2 regions of the Paenibacillus sp. FSL K6-4396 genome follow, and region 1 is predicted to be linked to the other one. Evidence: riboswitches for the same ligand, from Rfam matches in the RefSeq annotation. Region 1 holds a riboswitch; the other holds the start of a gene.
The links. A riboswitch is a leader RNA that binds a small molecule or an ion and turns the genes downstream of it on or off. The one in region 1 is predicted to bind glycine.

Region 1 (6,047 bases):
TGACCCGCGCTTCGTTCTCCCTTCCGTTCTGACTTCATCGTCTTCCGTTCTCGGAACCGCCGGATCATGGCTTCTTCACGCGATATCCCACACCGCGGACTGTCTGAATAATTACCGGATTGGCCGGATCAAGTTCCAGCTTCTCACGTAGATGTCGAATATGTACCATCAAAGTCTTGTCTCCATCCAGATAGGGCTCGTTCCAGACGGCTTCATAGATCTGCTCTTTGGTTCGAATCATGCCCATATGTCGTAGCAGGTAGGCGAAGATGTGGAACTGTTTTCCCGATAAAACAATCTCATCCCCCGTCTCCTCATTGACGATGCGGTTATCCTTCTCATAGATGGAGAGATGATCCAGCTTCAGAGCTGTATCCGATGAGACCGCAGTTCCCGCCTTACGCAGTTGGACCTCAATCCGGGCAGCCAGTTCATCGGGGTGAAATGGTTTTGTTACATAGTCATCGGCAAAATCGAGACCATGCAACTTGTCGTCAATGGACGTTCTGGCCGAGAGCATGACAATGGGCACCGCGGGATGTTCTTTTTTCAGTCGCTGGCCCACCGTAAATCCATCCAGCCCGGGCAGCATGACATCCAGAATAATGAGTGAGCAACCGACAGCAGCCTCCGCTGCACCTTCACCACTGCCGAGCCATACCACCTCATAACCGCGCTCCTCCAGATCGGCTCTGACCCAAGTCGCAATTTCCGTATCATCTTCAATATATAACAGTTTGGTTTTCATTCGAATAGTCGTTTCCTTTCTGCCCCCATTGGGTTAATGATATATCTGAGCATCATCATAATAAAAGCTGTCTATAACAGATGGATTCATATCTTGTTGAAACCATATTGAATTCCTTTACGTTACCACACATTCTAATTATAGCTTATCCATTAACGTGGGGAATGTTATATCAATCAAATCTACCAAGTACATATTATACCTACACCTGACGGGAGGAAATTCATTATGCTGCTGGAAGCCATCTATCATCAACCGAAACGAAACTGGGCCTATGCCTATGACCAAGATACAATCCATCTGCGCCTGCGCGCCAAAAAGAATGATCTGACTGAGGTACATGCCCTGACCGGAGACAAATATACGTGGGATGCAACCAAAGCGCTGGTCCCCTTAACAAAGTTCACTTCTGACTCGATGTTCGATTACTTCGAGGGCGAGGTGAAACCTCCCTACCACCGACTGAAGTACTCTTTTTTGCTGAAAAACGGAGACGAACAGATCTGGATGACCGAGACGGACTTCCAGGAAGAAGAACCGGACGATCCGGGTCGTATGTTCCAGTTCCCTTATATTCATGCCGGAGCTGTATTCACACCCCCTGCATGGGTTAAGGATGCGGTGTTCTATCAGATTTTCCCTGAACGATTCGCGAACGGCAACCCGGATATTAGTCCGGAAAAGGTGGAACCGTGGGGCGGCGAGCCGACACCCTTCAATTTCTTCGGTGGTGACCTTCAGGGCGTGATCGACCATCTGGATTACATCAGTGATCTGGGCATTAATGCGATCTACTTCACCCCCATCTTTGAAGCTACCACCAATCACAAATACGATACTGAAGACTACCTGCGGGTAGATCGGCACTTTGGTGACGCAGATACCGTGAAACGACTGGTCGAGCTGTGCCATGCACGTGGAATTCGCGTATTGCTGGATGCTGTGTTCAACCATTCCGGGAAGACGTATGCGCCGTTTGTGGATGTACAGAAGAACGGAGAACAATCCAAATACAAGGACTGGTTCCATGTACACGAATACCCGCTGGACGTGAAGGACGGCATTCCTACGTATGAGACCTTCGGATTCGAAGCGCACATGCCAAAGCTGAATACAGAGAATGCCGAGGTTAAGGACTATCTGCTGAAGGTTGCCGAGTATTGGATCAAGGAAGTGGGCGCGGACGGATGGCGGCTGGATGTTGCAGACGAAGTGGATGATGCCTTCTGGCGTGATTTCCGCCGTGTGGTCAAAGCCGCTAATCCGGATGCCTACATTCTGGGCGAAGTATGGAACGAGTCTTCCTCCTGGCTGCAAGGCGACCAGTTCGATGCGTCCATGAACTATCCGTTTACCGATGCCGTAAATGCCTTCTTTGTGAAAAATACAATGCACGCCGAACAGTTCGCGAACTCCATCGGTCGACAATTATCCCGTTATCCGCTTCAGGCCAGCGAAGTGGCGTTTAACTTGCTGGACAGTCACGATACCCCGCGACTGCTCACGCTGTGTGAAGGAGACCAGCGCAAGATGAAGCTGGCTGCATTATTCCAGTTCAGTTACATGGGCGCGCCGTGCATCTATTACGGAGACGAGATTGGCATGGACGGCGAACATGATCCGGGCTGCCGTAAATGCATGGAATGGGATGAAGCGAAGCAGGACCGAGAACTGTTCGACTTTTATCAGAAACTGATCTCCCTGCGTCATGCTCATCCTGCCCTGCGTGCAGAAGGCACCGTTCGTTTCCTGCAGGCTCGTACCGATGGCAGCCAACTGGTATTTGAGCGGCAAAATGAGGAGGAACGCATTCTGGTTCTGTTCAATCGATCCGAAGAGACGGCTATTGTCGAACTGGAGGCCGGTGACGGGGAATGGACCGAGCTATTCGGTGGAAACCATCGTACCGCCAAGGAAGATGGCGTGCTCGCCATTGAACTGCCCGCATATGGATATGCCGTACTGAGTACGGCTGTGAGCCCGGACTAGAGTTATAATACACATACTTCTGAGCCATATCTAAGTAGCCTATCTTCGCTTCATCTGGCAGCATAAACAAGCGTCCTGCAGAACCCGGATTCAGGTTCGCGGACGCTTGTTTTGTATTCGCCGTTATACATCATAATGTCCCTGGTTATATCTCAGTGGTCCCGTTCAGCTTAAGCCTGAGGGTCCGTGTGCACTTGAGCATTATCCGTACCACTTGTAATTGTGTCAGAATCCGCTGGCTTCGACTCCTGCTCAGGCTCTGCACGCTTTGCCTTCGGTTTAGCCAGCTTTTGCATCATTTTACGGCCCGTTGGTGTCTGGGCCAGTCCGCCTTGGGCCGTCTCCCGGTGGCGGCTCGGCATCGCACTGCCTACTTCCAGCATAACGTCGATGACTTCATCTGACGGAATAGCACTACGCACTCCGGCCAGTGCCATGTCAGCCGCAGCCAGCGCCGTAACTGCACCCAGTCCGTTACGGACGATGCACGGGATCTCAACGAGGCCTGCAACTGGATCGCAGATAAGGCCCAGTGTATTTTTTAATGCTAGGCCAACCGCATGAACGACCTGTTCCGGTGTACCTCCACGCAGTTCAACCATGGCACCCGCAGCCATGCCAATCGCGGAACCCACTTCCGCCTGACAGCCACCCTCGGCACCAGAGATAAATGAATTGTTCGCAATAACATAACCAATCGCTCCCGCACAGAACAATCCGTTCACCAAATGTTCGTCCGTCCAGCCAAATCGCTCCTGTGAGCTAATAAAAACACCAGGGATAATGCCGCAGGAACCGGCTGTTGGTGTTGCCACAATCCGCCCCATCGAGGCATTCACTTCAGATACACACAGGGCATACGCCATGGCAAGTGCGGAAGCATCTCCTGAGCAAGTCTCACCCTTGCGAATGTACTCGGCCATTCTTTTACCGTCTCCACCCGTTAATCCACTGCGTGATGTTGTATCTTCCGTTAACCCTTTACGTACCGCTTCCTTCATCACCTGATAATATTCAGACATCTGTTTCACAACATCCGCTTCCGGTGTATTGGTCTCCTGAACTTGCTCCTCGATCATCAGCTGAGCAATCGTTTTGGATTCCGCTGTACAGATCGTATTCAGTTCGTGTAAATGTTTAAATCGCATCCGAATCAACTCCTCTCTTCAAATCGATGACACGAATATCCAGTACATGATCCAGCTCCTTCAGGCGCTTGAGCATATCAGGATTAGGCACACCATCCATTTCCATCGCGGTCAGCGCTTCGCCATCACGGGCTTTGCGGTCCACCTGCATATACCCGATGTTAACCCCGGATGAACTGATCGTGGACGTTACCGAGGCAAGCACTCCTGCTTTGTCCGCATGTCGCAGAACGAGTGTCGGAAACTCACCACTAATCTGAACACGAAAATCATTCATCGAATGCACCGATACGCTTCCACCACCAATAGATGCACCAATCAAGGAGCAGGCACGTTCTTCATGCCACAACTCAATTTTGACCGTATTCGGATGAGGAGCAGGCAGGCCACTTGTATAAAACTCAACCTCCATGCCCGCTTCCTCTGCGTATTGCTCTGCATCCGGAATACGCGGATCGTCTGTGACATAATCCAGCAAACCGCCGATCAGTGCCAGATCTGTTCCGTGCCCCTGATACGTGTCAGCAAATGAACCGTATAGTGTCAACCGGGCACGATCTGGCGTACATCCTAGCCACTGTCGAGCAATTCTCCCTAACCTTGCCGCTCCAGCTGTATGTGAACTTGAAGGCCCCGTCATCGACGGACCAATAATTGAGAAAACATCTTTAAATCGCACCTTATAACCCTCCAATTGTATTCGTCATTTTCATCCAGATCCCATGCCATAATGTTCCTTTATTACTGAATGATGACATCAAAAAAGGACAGAAGAAGGCCACAGGCCCTCTCTCTGTCCTCGATACCTGAGAGTTTCACGATCAGCAGTGTCTCACGACAAGGTGCATGCCCTGCAATTGCAGACAAGGTCACCAGGCTGACTGATCATATACCCCTTGGGTGGCGCAGTTCGCGCACTCTCCAGAGTTGCGTCCAACGATGGTACATTTACCTGAGAGATTAACCGCTGCGCCGGGTGCGCAGCAGCTTGCTCCTTCGGTGCCTGAAGACTAGCCATTGCTCGGCTAACTCAGGTCTCTCCCGCTCGTTATCATCCGCTGTATGGAACCATTCTGAGCGTATGTCAGAACAGTAATGGAAATCGTTCATTTCTTCTTCATTAAGATTAATCGACCGGAAGATCAGTGTCAACAAACTTAACGATTTCTTTGGATGTATTTCCCTCATTTTCGATTGAACCGATGAAAACCAGAATATTTTGTCAGCTTTCATTACATTAATTCGATAAAGAGAACTTTTAAACAGCTTATTTCATTTTCCTTCAATTCATAAAGCGCTTACTACTATTTATGATATTGTCCACGAAACTGTTCGGGTATTCAGGCAACCATAATATTTGAACCACACTGTTCGTGGCCTATCCTGATCTGCACACCCTAATTCACAGTTCGTAGAAGATACTCTCGTTCTGTACATAAGGTCTGCAATACTTGCTGCATAACTTCGGCATGCGATCTTTCATCCACTCGTGCCTAGACTCGTTCCCCATCTGAAAAGCATAATAACCAAGTGTAAAGATCAACATGAACCCTTCCATTAATCGGATATCACGATCCGTCAGTGGTGCGATCTGTTTGGTATAACCTGATAAGAATATGTCACGTTCCTCCCGATTGAACATAAGCGCTGCCCCTCCGGCATCGAAAAGATAATAACCATAACCGTGTAGACAAAAATCAATCATGGACATCCCCTGATCCGTGATCAGCAGATTGTTGCGAGTAATATCCCCATGAATGATTCCCCATGTCTCCGCGTGCTGCGGGTATGTTTCTAGCTGCTCATTAATGTTCTCAAACGTCTCACGAAGCAGATCGAAGTCTTCCGTTGTAAAAATCCCCAGTCGGACACCTTCCTCTTGCTGCCCTAGCATGACCAAGTTCTCATGAATGTTGCCATATGCCGGCCGCACCTTTGTTCGATCTGTCTGATTCTGCTCACGCCCATATTGATGAAGCATCTGCAGTTGTGCCCCAAGATCATAGATCTGCTCTGTTGTCAGACGTTCTCCCTGCTGGATGTCCCTGCCCTCAATCCACTCCAGTACTGTACAGCAGATCTCTTTCCCTGCCTCACTTGTCCATACCGTGACCCATTCACCGGATGCGTTGCGTACTGGATGTTGCACGCGCAATGCTGTC
Region 2 (6,047 bases), 5.0 Mb from region 1:
GCGATTGCGGCAAGAATCAAAATGGGTCTCATCAGAATGTAAGGGAAGTAGATCTCATGAATTCCCCCGAAGAAATGAATGATAACGGCACCTGGTGCAGAAGATTTGGCCATTCCGCGTCCGAAGAAACAGTAAGCAAGCAAGATACCAAGTCCCGGACCCGGGTTCGATTCAAGCATGTATAATACGGATTGCCCTAATTCTCTCGCTTGATCTGTTGCAATCGGTGTCAGAATTCCGTGGTTGATCGCATTGTTCAGGAACAATACTTTACCTGGTTCAATGATTAGGTTGACCAGTGGTAACAAGCCCAGATTCATTAAGCCTTGTACCCCCGCAGACAATACTTTGCTAATTGCTTCTACAGCAGGCCCGATGCCCAGTAGCGCAAAAATCCCCAAGATCCCGCCAATAATACCGGCTGAAAAGTTGTTAACCAGCATTTCAAATCCGGCTCTAATTTTACCTTCAATGGATTTATCGAACTTTTTGATAATCCATGCTGCCAGTGGTCCGGCAATCATGGCACCGAGGAACATCGGGATATCACTACCCACGATGACCCCGATGGTCATAATGGCACCCACGACACCACCACGCTGACCATGCACCATCGTACCCCCGGTGTAACCGATTAACAGTGGCAGCAAATATTTGATCATCGGATCAACTAGCTGTGCCAGTGTCTCGTTAGGGAACCAGCCTGTTGGAATGAACAGAGCCGTAATTAATCCCCAGGCGATGAACGCTCCCATATTCGGCATGACCATACCACTCAGGAATCGGCCAAAACGCTGAACACCAACCCGTAGCCCACCTTTGGAATTGGACGATTGGTCCAAATTACTCATTGTATTATCCTCCTTGGATCAAGTGATTATGATTTATGAAAGGGGTATCATTTCTCCCCTGCTGTAATCCTAAGCGAGAATGCTCTCCTGTTCAATGAAATGAAAGCGTACTTTCGTCATGAACAATGATGACAACATTAGGTTATGTAATCGTTTTAATCGATGCATAATGGCTGAATCCATTGGTACGCAAGGCTTTTCTTGCCTATGACTTTTATCATTTCCAGAATCATTTTCTAACCTATAGCTTGGTCCAATCAGGTGATTTACATCCACAATCTGCTTCAATCCACATTCAAAACTATTCCTGGAAAGCACAAAAAACCTGTGCAAGCATCCGGCTCACACAGGTCGAAACAATATGAAGCTCATTTCATTTGGTTATAAAATATATGTTAATAAGTACAAGTTCGTTGCTACTATTCTTCCGTATGTTTACGATACGCGTCTGCATTCATCAATGTAGACAATGCTGCTGTCAGATCTCCCTCAACACGAATCTCAATCATCCAGCCTTCCTCGTAAGGAGAGCTGTTCACAAGTTCAGGTGAGTCCTGCAACGAATCATTGACTGCAATAATAGAACCTGTGACGGGAGAGAACAAGTCCGAAACTGTTTTGACCGATTCTATTGTTCCAATACTGTCCTCTGCTTTTACATTGGTTTCAAGGTCAGGCAATTCCACAAACACAATGTCACCCAGCTGATGCTGCGCGAACTCGGTAATGCCAATACGTACAGTATCCTCCCCTACGGTTTGCACCCATTCGTGCTCTTCACTGTACAGGAAATCACTTTTCAATTCGCTCATCGATATCCGCCTCGCTTTTCATTAAATGAGTGCATGCGTTCTTTGACCTTAACCCTTTTCCCAGAACATAGCGTATGATATTTATGAATCAAATGTCAAGATACCTCACAATTTATTTGCTGAACACCTCTAAATCCTGTAACCGGATTACACTCTTTCTTCATATACTGGTGAATATTAGAATAGTAAGCGCAATCTTTTTAAATACACGAACAATAATACTTAAAATATATTAAATATTCGGTTTTTATTCATTATCAATGATATCGTTCTTGACATCGGTAGTGGATTCACGTTTTAATGAGAGGAGTAAATGTGTTTATTGGACTATGTTATACTCGCGGATGAATGTAAAGGGAGAGATTACCCGTGACACCCGATTCGGGATGTACATGAGGTAACGCCGAAGGAGTAAACCACCGATAAGCGGGGGTGAATCTCTCAGGCAAAAGGACTTTTACGGGACGCAACTCTGGAGAGAATCTATTCGCCCTGTGCGGGCGTTATGATCACCCAAGGGGAAACCTGCTGCACAACGCAGCGGGGTAACTCTCAGGTACAAGGGACAGAGCCTTAGAATACAGCGTGCTACTTGGCATGCCGATTCTTTGGCCTGTCCTTTTCCTTTTTCCCAAAAAACGAAAAACAGGATGTCGAACGGCGCTGCCCTAGCTGCTTACCATACTTATGTTATGAAAATATCTAGCTGAAAAATTTAAAAATACCCTGCTTCATTGATCCACGATTATATTTCCGGCCGGTTGACGGTCCATGACGAGGTGATTTGATGTCCGATTTGCTTAAAACACCACTCTTCCCCCTATATCAGCAATACGAAGGTGTACGGTGCATTGATTTTGGAGGCTGGGAGCTTCCGGTGCAATTTAGCGGAATCCAAAAAGAACATGAAGCGGTACGCGAGCGCGCTGGACTGTTCGATGTATCCCATATGGGCGAATTTACAGTACAGGGTGAGCAGGCCGAAGTTTTTTTGCAACAAATGACGACCAATGATGTGACCACGCTGGTTCCCGGTCAAGCCCAGTACACCCTGATGTGTTATCCAGATGGCGGTGTGGTGGACGATCTGCTCGTGTATAAGCTGAAAGATCAGCATTATATGCTCGTCGTTAACGCCTCCAATATCAACAAGGATTGGGCGTGGCTGCAAGAGCACTTGATCCCTGGCGTAAGCATGACCAACGATTCGGAGCAGACGGCGCTGCTCGCCTTGCAAGGTCCACTGGCTGTAGACATTATCGGAAAAGTTACAGATACGGATGTATCCACGATTGAACCGTTTCGTTTTGTGCAGGATGCTGAAGTATGCGGAGTAAAATTACTGTTGTCCCGTACCGGTTATACCGGTGAAGATGGCTTTGAGCTATATGTACCTGTGGACCAGGCTACTGTAATCTGGAATGGATTAATGCAGGCTGGAGAAGAGCATGGGCTGGTTCCAGCTGGACTTGGTGCAAGGGATACGCTGCGTTTTGAAGCCAAGCTGCCTCTGTATGGGCAGGAATTATCTGCAACGATCTCTCCGCTAGAAGCTGGCGTTGGTATGTTTGTGAAACTGAATGCCGGACCTTTTATCGGACACGAAGCCTTGTTACAGCAAAAAAATGACGGGCCCGCCCGTAAACTGGTCGGCATCGAAGTACTGGAGCGCGGTATTCCTCGCCCCCACTATCCGATTTACGCCGAAGGCGTACAGATCGGTGAAGTGACAACAGGCACGCAATCACCTACATTGAAGCGTAATCTGGGGCTTGCCCTCATCGACAGCAAATACGCTGCGCTGGGAACCCCGCTTGAGATTGAGATCCGCGGCAAGAAACTAAAAGCCGAGGTTGTGAAGACCCCTTTTCATAAACGGACACGTACGTCTAAGACACCTACTCAAGGAGCTGATCAAGCATGAGCAAGCACCGGTACATTCCCATGACTGAACAAGATCAGAGCGCCATGCTCGCAACCATCGGTGTGGATACGCTGGAGGAACTGTTTCAGGACATTCCAAAAGAGATTCGTTATCAGGGCGAGCTGCCCGTATCCTCCAAACTTGATGAATATGCGCTAACACGTCATATGTCCAAACAAGCCGGCGCCAACGCCAATTTCGAAACACACGCCAGCTTTCTCGGCGCAGGTATATACGATCATCATGTTCCTTCCGTCATCAATCATGTCATTTCCCGTTCCGAGTTCTACACTGCCTACACACCTTATCAGCCTGAGATCAGCCAAGGTGAACTACAGGCCATTTTCGAATTTCAATCCTACATCTGTGAATTAACCGGTATGGCTGTAGCCAATGCCAGTATGTATGACGGCGCAACCGCCTTTGCTGAAGCAGGTAATCTGGCCGCAGCGGCAACTCGTCGCAAACAGCTCATCGTCTCCCGTACCGTTCATCCGGAAGCCCGTCAGGTATTGCAGGCGTATGCGCACGGACTCCGTCTGGAGATTGTCGAGATTGGTTATAAGGATGGCGTCACGGACTGGGATGCCTTGCAAGCCGCCATATCGGACGATACCGCTGCTGTCATGATCCAGAGTCCGAACTTCTTTGGTGCCGTGGAAAATGTGAAGCAGGCTGCCGACCTCGTGCATGCGCACAAGGGCCTACTCGTTGTAAGTGCCAACCCGCTATCGCTGGGTCTGCTGGAAGCCCCAGGCAAGCTGGGTGCCGACATCGTTGTAGGTGATGCGCAGCCCCTTGGCATCGCCGCTTCACTCGGCGGCCCGACATGCGGATATTTCGCCGTATCCCAGCCTCATATGCGCCGAATTCCTGGCCGAATTGTAGGCCAGACCAAGGATCGCAACGGAAAACGTGGATTTGTACTCACACTGCAAGCACGTGAACAGCATATCCGCCGCGAAAAGGCGACATCCAACATCTGTTCCAACCAGGCTTTGCTTGCACTCAGCGCATCTGTGTATATGTCCATCATGGGGAAACAAGGCATGATCGATGTCGCGGATCTGAATCTGCAAAAGAGTCATTACACCCTGAATACATTAACTGCGATTCCTGGAGTTAGCCTTACTTTTAATGCACCCACATTTAATGAGTTTGTTATTAAACTTCCTGAAGGAACCGATCTGGATGCTCTTCAACTGAAACTGCTGGATGCAGGCTTCATTGGTGGTTACGAACTCGGACGTGATTATCCGGAGCTTGCCGGACATATGCTGATTGCTGTTACCGAACGACGCAGTAAGGAAGAGATTGACGAATTCGCACGAGCATTGGAGGGATCGCTGTGACTCAGGAAACGACGACAACGACAACACCGGCACAAGGACAATCGGAAACAGGCACCTCTTTCTCCACTTCGTCTAAACCTGAGACGGATACAACATTCAGTGCACAGACCCTATCTCCTGCTCCGGAACAATCATTGATTTTTGAACTCAGTAGCCCTGGACGTGTCGCTTATTCCTTGCCAGAATGTGACGTTCCTCGTCAGGCTGCCGATACGTTGATTCCCCGGGAAATGCTCCGTTCGGAAGCAGCGGCACTACCGGAAGTGTTCGAGGTAGATGTTATCAGGCACTATACTGCGTTGTCCCGCCGCAACTTCGGCGTAGATAACGGATTCTATCCACTGGGCTCCTGTACGATGAAATACAATCCAAAGATTAATGAGGACGTGGCCCGTTACAATGGATTCGCCAAAATCCATCCGTACCAGCATGAATCCAGCATTCAAGGTGCACTTGAACTGTTGTATACGTTGCAAAACGACCTTGCGGGGTTGACAGGTATGGACGCTGTAACCTTGCAACCAGCCGCTGGTGCTCATGGAGAATGGACTGGACTTATGATGATTCGTGCCTACCACGAAGGTCGTGGCGAACAACGTACCAAAGTCATCGTGCCCGATTCTTCGCATGGTACCAACCCAGCAAGTGCTACCGTTGCAGGATTTGAAACTGTGACGATTCCATCCCGCGCAGATGGACTGGTCGATCTGGACGCGCTCCGTGCAGCCGTCGGTTCGGATACGGCAGCATTGATGCTCACAAACCCTAATACACTTGGTTTGTTCGAGAAAGACATTCAGGAGATTGCATCCATCGTACACCAGGCTGGTGGTTTGCTTTACTACGATGGCGCGAACTCCAATGCCATTATGGGCATTACCCGTCCGGGTGATATGGGCTTTGACGTGGTGCATCTGAACTTGCACAAAACGATGAGTACACCTCATGGTGGTGGTGGACCTGGCGCCGGACCAGTCGGTGTGAAGAGCCGCCTGATCCCGTTCCTGCCTAAACCGATGGTGATCAAAAATGATGACGGTATGTATGCATTCGATCGTGAAGGCGATCAATCCATTGGCCGGGTGAAAGCCTACTACGGTAACTTCGG

Region 2: linked by a shared signal. The riboswitch ahead of gcvT (glycine cleavage system aminomethyltransferase GcvT) and the one ahead of sdaAB (L-serine ammonia-lyase, iron-sulfur-dependent subunit beta) in region 1 are both predicted to bind glycine.

The regions. Positions count from the first base shown of each region.
Region 1 covers NZ_JBBOCR010000001.1:507,000-513,046, reverse strand. The annotation lists gene MHB85_RS02455 (HAMP domain-containing sensor histidine kinase) at 1-38, opposite strand, end outside; gene MHB85_RS02450 (response regulator transcription factor) at 65-748, opposite strand; gene MHB85_RS02445 (alpha-glycosidase) at 977-2,737, shown strand; gene sdaAA (L-serine ammonia-lyase, iron-sulfur-dependent, subunit alpha) at 2,908-3,885, opposite strand; gene sdaAB (L-serine ammonia-lyase, iron-sulfur-dependent subunit beta) at 3,875-4,564, opposite strand; glycine riboswitch at 4,677-4,812, opposite strand; glycine riboswitch at 4,817-4,939, opposite strand; gene MHB85_RS02430 (phosphotransferase enzyme family protein) at 5,288-6,047, opposite strand, start outside.
Region 2 covers NZ_JBBOCR010000001.1:5,533,804-5,539,850, forward strand. The annotation lists gene MHB85_RS24205 (PTS mannitol transporter subunit IICB) at 1-851, opposite strand, end outside; gene gcvH (glycine cleavage system protein GcvH) at 1,271-1,663, opposite strand; glycine riboswitch at 2,008-2,130, shown strand; glycine riboswitch at 2,134-2,234, shown strand; gene gcvT (glycine cleavage system aminomethyltransferase GcvT) at 2,451-3,587, shown strand; gene gcvPA (aminomethyl-transferring glycine dehydrogenase subunit GcvPA) at 3,584-4,939, shown strand; gene gcvPB (aminomethyl-transferring glycine dehydrogenase subunit GcvPB) at 5,074-6,047, shown strand, end outside.